One region of the Streptomyces sp. NPDC014864 genome, then DNA from elsewhere that is predicted to be linked to it. Evidence: riboswitches for the same ligand, from Rfam matches in the RefSeq annotation. Region 1 holds a riboswitch; the other holds the start of a gene.

Region 1 (7,060 bases):
GCACCGATCCCTCGGCTGCCCTCGGCGCGGCCGCACGGGCCTTCACCGGGCCGATCGACGTGGCGCGCCGCGGTCTCGTGGCCGAGGCCCCCGCGGCCATCCCCCCTCCCTCTTCCGACGGTCTCCACGACTGACCCCGAGGACCCCGGTATGCAACCTGCCCCGTTACCGTTACCGCACCTGACCCGGCTCGTGGCCGCCGCGGCGCTCGCCGTCGCGCTGAGCCTGCTGACGGGATGCGGATACGGAAAGAACCGGCCGCATTCGGCGGCGGCCGCCGGTCCCCCCGCCCACGGCCCCGCCCTCTCCGTCAAAACCGTGCGCATCGGCTACTTCGCCAACCTCACCCACGCCACCGCGCTTGTCGGACTCGAACGCGGCTTTTTCGCCCGCGAGTTGAAGGGCACGGCGATCTCACCCCGGGTCTTCAACGCGGGCCCCGCCGCCATCGAGGCCCTCGGCGCGCGGTCCGTGGACATCGCGTGGACCGGCCCGTCGCCCGCCGTCAACGGATATCTGAAGTCGGGCGGTGACGCGCTGCGGATCGTGGCGGGCTCCGCGTCCGGCGGCGTAAGGCTGGTGGTGAACCCCGACCGCATCCACTCCCTGGCCGAGGTGAAGGGCAAACGGATCGCCACCCCGCAGCTCGGCAACACGCAGGACGTCGCCTTCCTGCACTGGGCGGCGGGCCGCGGCTGGAAGATCGATCCGGCGACCGGCCGGGGCGACGTCTCGGTGGTCCGCAGCGACAACAGGGTGACGGTGGACGCCTACCGCTCCGGCTCGGTCGACGGCGCCTGGGTTCCCGAACCGACCGCCTCCCTCCTGGTCGCCCAGGGGGCGCGGGCGCTGCTGGACGAGGCGGACCTCTGGCCGGGGCACCGGTTCGTCACGACGAACGTCATCGTCTCGCGTACGTTCCTGGCGGACCACCCGGACGTGGTCGACGCGGTGGTGCGGGGCACGGTCGCCACCAACACCTGGATCTCCGCCCATCCGGGCCAGGCCGAGGCGGCGGCAAACGCCCGGCTGAAGCGGCTGACGGGCAGGGCCCTTCCGGCGCGTGTGCTCGACAGGGCCTGGCACGGGATCACGTTCACCGACGACCCGCTGGCCGCCACCCTACGGGCCCAGGCCCGGCACGCGGTACGGGCGGGGCTGCTCAAGTCCGCCGATCTGGACGGCATCTACGACCTCGGGCCGCTCAACCGGGCCCTGCGGGCGGCGGGGCTGCCCCCGGTCACCGAGGGACCTCCGTGAGCGGCATCGCGCCCGCCCGGCGGTGACCGGGGCTCTCCGACCGGTCCCGCCGACAGCGACTGGGGCGGGCGACCGGGGGCCTGCCCGTGGCACGGCGGATTCCCGGCGGGCGGATCCGGGGGCGGGGCGGTTCGGGTCCCCCCGGATCCGACCCGGCCGCCGGGCGGGTCGCGGGGCATTACTTCGGGGCGACGAGCATGCGTTCGGTGCCGAAGGTGGCGCCGGTGTGCGTGTACACGGTGGTCTCGCCGTCGGACCAGCGGACGACCAGGTCGTCCGGCCGGCCGTTGGAGTCGTAGCTGCCCGCCGTCATCACCGAGTCGTGGGACCAGATGCTGCCGGCCGGAGCCATCCGCACCTCCTTGCCGACACCGCCGGGGCCGGTCTCCTGGAACTGGGAGACCCTTCCGTCGGACCAGCGCACCAGGGTGTCCCAGTTGCCGCCCGCGGTGAAGTCGCCCGCGGTCACCGGGGTGGCGTCCTTCCAGGCGCTCTTCGGCTTCATCAGCCGGTGTTCGGTGCCGAAGCCCTTGTCACCGACGGTGGTGTGGTCGGTGACCTCACCGTCGCTCCAGCGCACAGCAGGTCGGTGACGTACTTCGCGGTTCCGAACGTGCCCGCGGTGATCTGGTCGGCGGATCCGGTCGGTCAGTCCTCGCCCACGAGGTCGAGGTCGTCGGGAGACGCCGTCGGAGTGGCCTTCGTGACGGGCCACTTGCGGTCCAGTGGCAGGGACACGTCCCTCCACCAGGGGCGCGCGGGAAGGTCCGCGCCCGGCTCGAAGGGCTCGCCCGGCCGGGGCAGCGCCACCGGGTGTCCCGCCTGCGCGGCCGCGTCCTTCGTCCACTCCCCCGGCTCGGCCCAGGCGTGCGGGGCGAGGTTGAACGTGCCCCAGTGGATCGGCAGCATCGGGCCGCCCGACGGACCGCCCTGGAGGTCGAGATGGGCGCGCGTGCCCTCCTCGGGTGTCATGTGGATGTCGGGCCAGAATTCGGAGTACGCGCCGATCTGGATCATCGTGGCGTCGAACGGGCCGTGCTCGGCGCCGATGTCCCGGAAGCCGTCGAAGTAGCCGGTGTCGCCGCTGTGGTAGATCCGGTGCTCGTCGCCCGCGACCACCCAGGAGGCCCAGAGCGTGTGCTGTGTGTTGCGCAGCCGGCGACCGCAGAAGTGACGGGCCGGCGTCGCCGTCAGCGTGAGCCCGCCGACCTCGGCGGCCTCGTGCCAGTCCAGCTCGCGCAGGCGGTCGGCGGACACTCCCCAGTGCTCGAGGTGGGCGCCGACGCCGAGCGGCACGGCGAAGACCGTGTCCGTGCCGGCCAGTTCCTTGATCGTGGGCAGGTCCAGGTGGTCGTAGTGGTCGTGCGAGATGACGACCACGTCGACCGGGCCGAGCGCGGCGAGCGGCAGCGGTGCCGGGTGCAGCCGTCGGGGCCCGAGGAACGGGAACGGGGAGCAGCGCTCGCCCCACACCGGGTCGAACAGCACTCGCTGCCCGTCGATCTCCGCCAGCACGCTGGAGTGCCCCATCCAGGTCAGCCGCAGGCCGGTGGCCGGGGGCCGGGACAGGTCGGCGAGCGTGGTGGCGTGCACCGGCACGGTGCCGGAGGGGGCCCGGCGGGGGCGGGCGTCCTTGTCGAAGTAGAGCTTGGCGAAGGCCGCCGTCGAGCCGGAGGGCCGGGTGCGCGTGACGCCCCCGGGGTTCTGGAAGACGCCGTCCTTGAAGTGGGGCGACCGGCGGATGCGCGCCATGCGCTCACCGCCGGGGGCCGCGCCGAGGGCCGCGGGCTGCAGGGCGCGGAGCCCGGAGCTCAGGGAACGGAAGCCGGCCACGGTACCTCCAGGTGGAGTCGGTCAGATTTTCCATTATGGAGGGCCGCCGCGCGGGGCCCTCCGGCAGCCTGCCGTCCGCCGCGGCCCGCGGGACGGGACGAGGGCGCGGGAGGACCCGCGAGCCGTGCCGCCGTGCGCGCCAAACGGGCGGGATGCGGGGGGAGTTAGGGTGACCGCGTGGCGAGAGTGCGGTTGAGCGTGGCGGAGCGGCGCGAGGAGCTGCTGCGGGCCGCCATCGGGCAGATCGAGGAGCGGGGCGTGGCGGCGGTGCGCATCGCCGACGTGGCCTCGGTGCTCGGGGTGAGCAACGCGCTGGTGCTCTATCACTTCTCGACGAAGGAGAGGCTGGTCGCGGCCGCCTTCGCCCATGCCGCCGAGGACGATCTGGCGCAGCTGCGCAAGCTGCTGGGCCGGCGGACGACGGCGCTGCGGCGGCTGCGGGCCGCCGTCCGCTGGTACGCCCCGACCGGGCAGGCCAAGGGCTGGCGGCTGTGGATCGAGGGGTGGGCGGCCGCACTGCGCGAGCCCGCCCTGCGGGAGGTCGCCCAGGGCCTCGACCGGCAGTGGAAGGCGGCGATCGCCGAGGTCGTCGCGGAGGGTGTGGCGGCGGGCGAGTTCCGGTGCCCGGACCCCGGAGCCGCGGCGCTGCGTCTGACGGCCCTGCTCGACGGGCTCGCCGTGCAGCTGACGGCGTACGGCGGCGGGATCTCCCGCGCGCGGGCCCGGGAATGGGTCGACGAGGCACTGGCTCGGGAACTGGGCCTGGAGCGGGAGGCGTTGACGAACGCCGGACGGTGAAGCCGAGCCGTGCACAGGCCCCGGCGCGGGCCGGGGCGAGTGCCGGCCGGTACGGCGAGGGGCACGGCTCCACGCCGGGACGCCGTGCCCCTGTGCTCCGGCGTGCGCCCCGGTCCGGGGCGGCCGCCGGCCGCCCTCACGCCACCGTCGTGATCCGGCTCCTGATGTCGGCCGGCGACAGCGTGCCCTTGGCCGTCACATGGTCCCCGGAGGACTGGCCGCGCAGGCGGCGGCCGATCCACGGCACCAGGAACTCCCGGGCCCACTGGACGTCGTCGCGCCGGATGCCGAGGGCGCCGCGCGGCGGCAGCGGCGGCCAGGGCTGCTCGGGGTCGGCCGGCACGTCGAGGCCGAGGACCTGGCCGGCCCGCAGCGCCACCCGGGTGTGCCCCTCCGGCGACAGGTGCAGCCGGTCGTGGTCCCAGGCCCGGCGGTCCTGGACGGCCTTGAGGGACCACAGGTCGAGCACCGGGCAGTCGTAGCGGTCGGCGATGGCCCGCACATGACCGTTGTAGGTGGCGATCTTGCCGCGCAGGTGCTTGAGCACCGGCACGCCCCGGGTGTCGAAGCCGGTGGTGACCATCACGGTGCCGGCCGCGGCGGCGAGCCGGGCGAGGGCCTTCTCGAACCGCTCCGCCACGTCGTCCGGGTCCGTGCCGGGACGGATGATGTCGTTGCCGCCCGCGCAGAACGACACCAGGTCCGGGGCGAGTTCCACGGCCCGCGGGACCTGGTCCGCCACGATCTGGTCGAGCAGCTTGCCGCGCACGGCGAGATTCGCGTACTGGAAGCCGCCCTCGGGACGTCGGTCCGCGAGCAGGACCGCGAACCGGTCCGCCCAGCCGACGAACGCCCCGTCGGGGCCGGGGTCGCCGACGCCCTCGGTGAAGCTGTCCCCCACCGCCACGTACGACCCGATCACTGCTCTGCTGTCACTCTTCGAATCGTCTGCCACATCGGCCCATGATTCACCTTGGAATGTGACCTACGCGACCGTAGGCAAGGGTTGACGGACGGTGAGATAAGCCACTGGGTGAATGTGGCCGAACAGGAATAGAGCACACCGAAGGCCGGACCCGGGGGGTGTGGGTCCGGCCTTCGGCGGCGTGCCGGGCAGGTGGTGGCGGGGGCGCGTGCGTCAGGCGACGGGGGCGCCGTGCGCGCGCAGGTAGGCGACCGGGTCCACGTCGGAGCCGTAGTTCGGCGTCGTGCGGATCTCGAAGTGGAGGTGCGGGCCGGTCACGTTGCCGGTGGCGCCGGACAGACCGAGCCGCTGTCCCGGGGTCACGGCCTGGCCGGCCGAGACGGAGAGCGCGGACAGGTGGGCGTACTGGGCGTAGTGGCCGTCCTGGAGCCGGAGGACGACCTGGTTGCCGTACGCGCCGCCCCAGCCCGCGGAGACGATCGTGCCCGCGCCGACGGCCTTGACCGGGGTGCCGGTCGGGACCACGAAGTCGACGCCGGTGTGGTAGCCGCTGGACCAGTGGCTGCCGGCCACGTGGTAGCCGGTGCCGACGGCGGCGCCGGTCACCGGCAGGGTGAAGGCGGTGGCTGCGGTCCGCTCGGCGCGGGCGACCGCGGTCTTCACCTGGGCGGCGGAGACGGTCTTCGCCTTGGCGGCGGACGAGCCGGCGGTCGCGGGCTTCGGGGCCGCGGGCGCCCGGGTGGCGCCGGCGGCCGCGTGACCGAGCGTCAGCTTCAGGCCCGGGTGGATCAGCGAGGGGTCGTCGCCGACGGCCCGGCGGTTGTCCTGGTACAGCTGCTTCCAGCCGCCGCGGACGTGCTGCTTCTCGGCGATGCCCGACAGGCTGTCGCCGGCGCGGACGGTGTAGGTCCGGGCGCCGGCGCCCTTGGCCGCGGGCGCCTTGGCGGCCGCCGGGGCGCTGCGGACGGTCTGCTCGGTGACGGACTGCGCGGGGGCCGCGTGGGCTCCCGCGGCGCCTATGAGGGGCAGTGCGAGCACGGCGCCACCGGTTCCGGCGGCGGCGAGGACGCGGGTCAGGCGCTGGGTCTTCGGACGGCGGTGCTTACCCTTCGCGGGCATGGCGGATTCCTCTCCGGCGCCTGCGAGGTGAGCTGTCGGGTTCGGGCTGGAGATGCCCGGCCGCGCGGGACGCGACTTCACCCCTAGCCGTTCCGGAGACCGGAACAGGCGGTTGTACCTGTGGGTCCCCCGCTCCTGCCGTGCACGGGTGGGTGTGCGGGCCCCGGACGGCGGCAGGATGAGGCGTCCGTCCGGATCGGGGTGGAACGTAAGCGAGCGGGATGTGTTCGGACAAGCGGCGGGTTCCGCTCAGAGGGGCTCATCGTGATCCAATTCGGGCAAAACCCGTGACGCTCCGTGCATTGGATCAGCGCCCTCTTGGTCAACCCGCAGAGAGGGCGCCGTAATTACGTGGACATGGCGGACCACCGTGGGTCACGAGTATGACGCTGCTCACGTCACCTCCCGTCAGCAGCCCCCAGGGGCCGACGAGTTGGGACCTAATAGCTCAATACCGATAAATTGCCCATATAGGACAGGAAGGCGAAAGAAGGGCGGTGGATCGCCTGGGCCGTCGCCGCGGAGCGGGGCAGCCGCCGACCGGGAGGCTTCCTCGCCCGTGGCCAGGCCGTTGCCCTGGGAACCCATGTCGTATCGTCGGAAGGCGCGCCCGCCGACGAGCCGTGACGGCGGGCCCAGGCCCCGCCTTTCGGGCCGGGCCGACCGAGTGGGAGGAGCCCCCGTGACGCAGCAGGTCCCGTCGACCGAACCAGAGCTGGCCGGAGTGCGCAACTTCCGCGACGTGGGCGGGCTGCCGACCGTGGACGGACGGCGGGTGCGGCACGGAGTGCTGTTCCGCAGCGGCCACCTCGCGCACGCGACGGACCGGGACGCGGCCTTTCTGTCCTCCCTCGGCCTGCACACGATCTTCGACTTCCGCAACGCGGCCGACAAGAAGCTCGAGGGCCCGGACGTCGAGCTGCCCGGCGTGCGCAACGTCAACCTGCCGCTGAGCGACCCGGCAGACGGCGCCGAGTTCTGGCGGATGGTCCGCGACGGCGACCTCGACCAGCTGCGCACGATCCTCGCGGACGGCAAGGCGGCGAACCGGATGATCGCCTCCTACCGCATGATCATCACCGAGCGCACCGCCGAGCACTCCCACGTGCTGCACGCCCTCGCGCA
Region 2 (7,060 bases), on a different contig from region 1:
CGACGCCACCGCCTGGACGGCCGGCCACCAGCCGCTGACCGCCGTGCCGCCGCAGAGCGCCCCCGTCGACGCCCTCTCGGACGCCTCCGGCCAGTGGGACGCGAACACCTGGCTCCAGCCCGGCGCCCCCCGTCCCGACCAGCCCGGCACCGGCACCGCCCTGGACGGGACGGCCCCGGACGGGACGACTCACTGGGACTGGGGCACGCAGACCTTCGACACCGGCGCGTACGACGCCACGCAGTGGAACACCGCCGGTACCCCCGCGGACGCATCCGGGTCCGACGGCTTCGACGAGGTCACCGGCGCACCGGCCACCGCCACCTTCGACCAGGTCGCCTACGACGAACCCTCCGCCGCGGACGACGAGTTGAGCACCACGGGCGCACTGCCGCCGGTGGGCCCGCTCCTCGACGACCAGGAAGAGGCCGCTCCGGCTCCGCGCTCGGCCACCCGCGCCGCCGGCCGTTCCCGGCGCCGCACGCCGGCCAAGCGCTCCGCGCTGCTGACCGTGGCCGTGCCCTCGGCCTGTGTGATGGGCGTCGCCGGGATCGCCGCCGCCTCCGTCGGCGGACTGACCGACGACAGCACGGAGACCACCGCCTCCGCGTCCGAGGCGCACGCCGTGCAGCCGGCCACCGCCAACAACAAGCTGGACACCCAGTTGCAGAGCCTGTCCGCCGGCGCGGACGACTTCGCCGACCGGGCCAGCCGCACGCAGGAACGCATCGACCTCAAGGCGCAGCAGGTGGCCGAGGCGAAGAAGGCGGCGGAGGAGGCGGCCCGCAAGGAGCGGCTGCGCCCCAAGTTCGTGCTCCCGGTTCTGCAGAAAGGGCTCAGCGCCTATTTCGGTCAGGCGGGCGTGAACTGGATGTCCGTGCACACCGGCATCGACTTCCCCGTCTCCTACGGGACCACGGTGATGGCGGCGACCGACGGCACGGTCCGCACCCAGTGGAACAGCGCCTACGGCAACATGCTGATCCTGACCGCGAAGGACGGCACGGAGACGTGGTACTGCCACCTCTCCAGCTACCGCGTCCCCTCCGGCACGGTGGTGAAGGCCGGCACGCCGATCGCGTACTCGGGCAACTCCGGCAACTCCACCGGCCCGCACCTGCACTTCGAGGTGCGGCCGGGCGGCGGTGCGGCGGTCGACCCACTGCCGTGGCTGCGCAGCCATGGCCTCGACCCCACCTGATCAGGCGGGCAGGCAGCACCACCTCACCCCACCAGGCGGCCACGCAGCACCACCTCACCTGACCAGGCAAGCAGGCACCCCACCCGATCCGACAAATCGGCACCCACCCGATCGGGCGCGGGCACGACCCGGCCCGACCAGGCGCGGGTCCTGCTCTCAGAGCTTCTCCACCGGCGCGTACCGCAGCAGCAGCCGCTTCGGCTTGGCGTCGCCGAAGTCGATCGTCGCCTCGGCGTTCCCGCCCGTGCCCTTGACCGCGACGACGGTGCCGAGCCCGAACTGGTCGTGCGTGACCCGGTCGCCGACCGCGAGCGAGACCACCGGCTTCTCGGAGGTCCGGCGGGTGGCGAAGCCGGACGCGCCGGACGCCGACGAGCGCGAGCGGGAGGACGACAGGGAGGCGGCCAGGCCCGAGGCCGGACCGGAGGACACCGGTGCCGCGGCACCCGTCCGCTTCCAGTCCACGTGCATGGCCGGAATCTCCTCGAGGAACCGGGAGGGCGGGTTGTACGAGGGCTGGCCCCAGGCGCTGCGCATCGCCGAGCGGGTCAGGTAGAGCCGCTCCCGGGCGCGGGTGATGCCGACGTACGCCAGGCGCCGCTCCTCCTCCAGTTCCTTGGTCTGGCCGAGGGAGCGCATGTGCGGGAAGACGCCGTCCTCCATGCCGGTCAGGAACACCACCGGGAACTCCAGGCCCTTGGCGGTGTGCAGGGTCATCAGCGTGATGACGCCGTCGCCGTCCTCCTCGTCGGGGATCTGGTCGGAGTCGGCGACCAGGGCGACCCGCTCCAGGAAGTCGGACAGCGTGCCCGACTCACCCTCGCCGCGCTCCTGCTCGAACTCCAGTGCCACGGCGGCGAGTTCCTGGAGGTTCTCGATGCGGGTCTCGTCCTGCGGGTCGGTGGAGGCCTGCAACTCGGCCAGGTAGCCGGTGCGTTCGAGGACGGCCTCCAGGACGGTCGCCGGTCCCGCGCCGGACTCGGCGATCGTCCGCAGCTCCTCCATCAGCGTGTTGAACCGCTTGACGGCGTTGGTGGAGCGCGCGGCCATGCCGTACGCCTCGTCGACACGGCGCAGCGCCTGCGGGAAGCTGATCTTCTCGCGCTGGGAGAGGGCGTCGATCATCGCCTCGGCGCGGTCGCCGATGCCGCGCTTGGGCACGTTGAGGATGCGGCGCAGCGGCACCGAGTCCTCGGGGTTGGCCAGGACGCGCAGGTAGGCGAGGACGTCCCGGACCTCCTTGCGCTCGTAGAAGCGGACACCGCCGACGACCTTGTAGGGCAGGCCGACGCGGATGAAGACCTCTTCGAAGACCCGGGACTGGGCGTTGGTGCGGTAGAAGACGGCGACGTCGCCGGCCTTCGCGTCGCCCGCGTCCGTCAGCCGGTCTATCTCCTCGGCGACGAACTGCGCCTCGTCGTGCTCGGTGTCGGCGACGTACCCGGTGATGCGGGCGCCGGAGCCGGCGTTGGTCCACAGGTTCTTCGGGCGCCGCGACTCGTTGCGCTCGATGACCGCGTTGGCGGCGCTCAGGATGGTCTGGGTGGAGCGGTAGTTCTGCTCCAGCAGGATCGTGGTGGCGTTCGGGTAGTCCTCCTCGAACTGGAGGATGTTGCGGATGGTCGCCCCGCGGAAGGCGTAGATCGACTGGTCGGCGTCACCGACCACGCACAGCTCGGCCGGCGGCAGGTCGTCCTGGCCCGGCGGGACGTCCACGGGGTGCTCGGAGGTGCCGACGAGCTCCCGCACGAGGGCGTACTGGGCGTGGTTGGTGTCCTGGTACTCGTCGACGAGGACGTGCCGGAAGCGGCGGCGGTAGTGCTCGGCGACGTCGGGGAAGGCGCGGAGCAGGTTGACCGTCGTCATGATCAGGTCGTCGAAGTCGAGGGCGTTGGCCTCGCGCAGCCGCGACTGGTAGAGGGCGTAGGCCTGGGCGAGGGTCTTCTCGAAGCCGTCGGTGGCCTGGGCGGCGAAGTCCTCCTCGTCGATCAGCTCGTTCTTGAGGTTGCTGATCTTGGCACTGAAGGACTTCGGCGGGTAGTGCTTGGGGTCGAGGTCCAGATCGCGGCAGACCAGGGCCATCAGGCGCTTGGAGTCGGCGGCGTCGTAGATCGAGAAGGAGGAGGTGAAGCCCAGCTTCTTGCTCTCGCGGCGCAGGATGCGGACGCAGGCGCTGTGGAAGGTCATGACCCACATCGCGTTCGCGCGCGGGCCGACGAGCTGCTCGACGCGCTCCTTCATCTCGCCGGCGGCCTTGTTGGTGAAGGTGATCGCGAGGATCTGGCCGGGGTGGACGCCCCGCTCGCCGAGGAGGTGGGCGATGCGGTGGGTGAGCACGCGGGTCTTGCCGGAGCCGGCGCCGGCCACGATGAGCAGGGGGGTGCCGGAGTGGACGACCGCCGCGCGCTGGTTCTCGTTCAGCCCCTCCAGGAGGGCGGCCGGGTCCACCGCCGGGCGCGGCGCGCCGTCGCGGTAGTGGGCGTCCCGGTCCGGAGGCAGGTCGAACTTCCCGCCGAACAGATCGTCCGGAACCGGTTCCGGAGCGTGATCGTCCTCGGGCGGGGGCGGGGGCCCCTCCTCGTGGCCGCGGGGGGCCTGGAGGTCCGCCAGGAAGCTGTCGTCAAAGAGGCTGCTCATCGCTCTACGAGTCTAGGGCGCCCCACCGACAACCCGGGGCCGCCCGCGGAACATCACACGATCCCGGCACCCGGCGGCGCGCCCCACGCGAGGGGCAGACCCGGGGCAGGTCTCGCAGGCTGGCCCCGGGGCGGCGGGGACGGCTCCCTCACGCTGCGGAGCAGCCCCGTCACGTCCACCGCACAAGTGATGCGAGGTCACGAAAATGTATCGGGCATATCGCGCATCAACCTTCACAGGAGCCACACGAGTTGGCTAGCGTGCCGTCAGGCCGCACGACCTCACCGGCGAACGACGCCGGGCCGCGCGGCCTCCGCCGAGTCCGGTCCCGCCGCCAGGCGATCCGGAGCCGGGGACCCACACCGACCTTGGGGTGAATCGGTCCGTGCCTCCCAGCGGGCGCGGACCGTAGGGCAACCCTTCCGAACCACCCGCCCGAACCCGACAGCTAACCCGGTAGGCGGACGATGGAAGGAGTCGCCTCCCTTGGCGTCGCACCGCAAGTCCCGCCCCGTCGGTCCGGGCGTAGCAGGCATACGCACGCCGGCCCTGGCCACGGCCGCCCTCACCTCCGTGGCCCTGCTCTCCCAGACGGCCGAGGCCGCCCCCGCGCCGGACGGCAGACCGAGCATCGAAGAGGTCGAGAAGAAGGTCGACGACCTGTACCGCCAGGCGGAGTCGGCCACGGAGAAGTACAACGACGCCAAGGAGAAGACCGGCAAGCAGCGCACGCGGGTGGCCTCGCTCCTCGACGACGTCGCCAAGCGCACGGACCGGCTCAACAAGGCGCGCGAGGAGCTGGGCTCGTTCGCCGCGGCCCAGTACCGCACCGGTGCCGCCGCCTCCGGCACCGCCACCTTCCTGCTCGCGGACACTCCGCAGGACTACTTCGACCAGTCGCATCTGATGGGACGGCTCACCGACCGGCAGAAGGGCATGGTCGACGACTACGTCACCCAGCAGTCCGCGACCATGGAGAAGCGGCGGGAGGCGACCCGGAGCCTGGAGACGCTGACCGAGTCGCAGCGCGACATCAGGACGGCCAAGGCCACCGTCCAGAAGAAGCTCGCCGACGCCCGCGAACTGCTGTCGAAGCTGAACGCCGAGGAGAAGGCGCGGCTGGCGGCGATCGAGCGGCAGAAGCAGGAGGAGGCCGCGCGCAAGGCGGCGGAGCTGGCGAAGAAGCAGGCGGCGGAGCAGGCCGCGGCCCGGCAGCAGGCCGCCGCCTCGGGCTCCGGCACGTCGGACTCCACCGGCTCCACCGGTTCCACCGGCTCCACGGACACCTCGGGCTCCTCGACGTCCGGCACGTCGTACGCCACCAAGGCCGACAAGGCGCTCGCCTTCGCCCGCGCCCAGATCGGCAAGCCGTACGTGTGGGGCGCGACGGGCCCCGACTCCTACGACTGCTCGGGCCTCACCCAGGCCGCCTGGAAGGCCGCCGGCGTCACCCTGCCGCGCACCACCTACGACCAGGTGAACGCGGGGACGACGGTGTCGCTCTCCCAGGCGCAGCCCGGTGACCTGGTCTTCTTCTACGACGACATCAGCCACGTCGGTGTGTACATCGGCAACGGCATGATGATCCACGCTCCGAAGCCCGGCGCGTACGTGCGCGAGGAGTCGATCTACTACGACGGCGAGTCCGCGATCCACAGCGTGGTGCGGCCCGCCTGAGGCCCCACGGCCCTGGAGGCGGGGCCGGGCGGCGCGCACACCGTGCCGCCCCCGCCCCGCCCCGCACCGTTCGCGCCCCGTCCCGCCCCGCACCCTTTCGCGTGCGCCCGCGCGCGTGCCCCGCGTGTGCGCGCGCGAAGATCCTTAGCATCGGGCCATGCCCCGCACCTCCTCCTTCGGCGCCTGGTGGGTGCACCGTCCGTCGACGGCCGGGTCCGCCGTCATGGCGACCGGCATCCTGTCGGTCGGCCTGCACACGACGGGCTACGAGGCGCTGTCCTGGATCACGCTGGTCCTGGCGTGTGCCGCCTGGCTGGGGCTGGCGGCCGGCTTCGTGCTGCGTCTGGTGCGCGAGCGGTCGGAGTGGCTCACGGAGGCGGGGACGCCGGGCGCGCTCACTGCCGTGGCCGCCACGGCCGTGCTGGGGACCCGCTTCTCTGAGCTCGGCGTGCGGATCCTGGCCGAGGCGCTGCTCGCGCTGTCCGTCGTGCTGTGGCCGGGGCTGCTGCTGCGGGTGCTGCGCAAGGCCGGGCGCCGGATGCCCGGGTCGGTGTTCCTGGGCTGCGTGGCCACCGAGGGGCTGGCCGTGCTGGGCGCGACCGTGGCCGGGGCGGAGACGTCGGCGTGGCTGGCGCACGCCTCGCTGGTGCTGTTCTGGCTCGGGCTGGCGCTGTACGTGTTCGCGGTCGCCCGGTTCGACCCGGTGCAGGTGATCGAGGGGGCCGGGGACCAGTGGATCGCGAGTGGCGCGGCGGCGATCTCGGCGCTGGCCGGGACGCGGCTGATGACCGCCGCCGGGTCGGGGATGTACCTGTGGGACAAGGACGACAGCGGCGTCCTGCGCACCGTCACCGTCACACTGCTGGTGCTCGACCTGTTCTGGTACGGCGTCCTGCTCGCCGCCGAACTGGCCTGGCCGCGCCTGCGCTACGACGTGCGCCGCTGGGCGACCGTGTTCCCCCTCGGCATGACGGCGGCGGCGACGCTGTCCGTCGCCGCCGTGGTCGGCGTGCCCTCGCTGGAGATCCCCGGGGAGCTGCTGCTGTGGGTCGCGGTGGCGGCGTGGCTGGCCGTCGGGACGGGTTCCGTCAGGGCCGCACGGGCCGAACTGCGGGCCGCGCGCTGCCCGGCGCGCCCGTGAGGGCGCGGGGAAGGCGACCGCTCGGATCCGAAAGAAGGGCGGCTACCGCTCAGGTCCACAGCACCGCGATGAAGATGTTGACGGTGGTCAGCAGACCGACCAGGCCGAACAGGTTCTTGTCCACCTTCTCCTCGTCCCGCTTCACGTAGACCAGGCCGAGGATCACGATCAGCAGCGCCAGCTTCACACCGATCTTGATGTTGTCGACGTGGTGGCCTTCGGCCTGGTGGAGGCCGACCAGGACGGCGCCGGTGACCAGCATGGTCAGCGCGCCGTGCAGCATTCCGGGCACGAACCGGGCGGTGCCCCGGCCCATCGCCTTCACCTGGGTGAGGAATCCGCCGAGCAGCGCGGCGATGCCGACGATGTGGAGGCCGACGAAGAAATGGATGAGTACGTCCATG

What was found. Region 1 has a riboswitch for cyclic di-AMP ahead of ACF1A5_RS31975 (peptidoglycan DD-metalloendopeptidase family protein). Riboswitches for the same ligand answer to the same signal wherever they lie in the genome.
Region 2: linked by a shared signal. The riboswitch ahead of ACF1A5_RS01640 (NlpC/P60 family protein) and the one ahead of ACF1A5_RS31975 (peptidoglycan DD-metalloendopeptidase family protein) in region 1 are both predicted to bind cyclic di-AMP.

What each region holds. Positions count from the first base shown of each region.
Region 1 covers NZ_JBIBWT010000028.1:4,569-11,628, reverse strand. The annotation lists gene ACF1A5_RS32005 (MBL fold metallo-hydrolase) at 1-134, shown strand, start outside; gene ACF1A5_RS32000 (aliphatic sulfonate ABC transporter substrate-binding protein) at 151-1,260, shown strand; gene ACF1A5_RS31995 (hypothetical protein) at 1,439-1,840, opposite strand; gene ACF1A5_RS31990 (MBL fold metallo-hydrolase) at 1,909-3,093, opposite strand; gene ACF1A5_RS31985 (TetR/AcrR family transcriptional regulator) at 3,271-3,891, shown strand; gene ACF1A5_RS31980 (SGNH/GDSL hydrolase family protein) at 4,028-4,813, opposite strand; gene ACF1A5_RS31975 (peptidoglycan DD-metalloendopeptidase family protein) at 5,030-5,935, opposite strand; cyclic di-AMP (ydaO/yuaA leader) riboswitch at 5,940-6,096, opposite strand; partial or broken gene ACF1A5_RS31970 (tyrosine-protein phosphatase) at 6,618-7,060, shown strand, end outside.
Region 2 covers NZ_JBIBWT010000001.1:323,446-330,505, reverse strand. The annotation lists gene ACF1A5_RS01650 (peptidoglycan DD-metalloendopeptidase family protein) at 1-1,201, shown strand, start outside; gene pcrA (DNA helicase PcrA) at 1,358-3,838, opposite strand; cyclic di-AMP (ydaO/yuaA leader) riboswitch at 4,158-4,317, shown strand; gene ACF1A5_RS01640 (NlpC/P60 family protein) at 4,325-5,515, shown strand; gene ACF1A5_RS01635 (tellurite resistance/C4-dicarboxylate transporter family protein) at 5,673-6,656, shown strand; gene ACF1A5_RS01630 (hypothetical protein) at 6,706-7,059, opposite strand.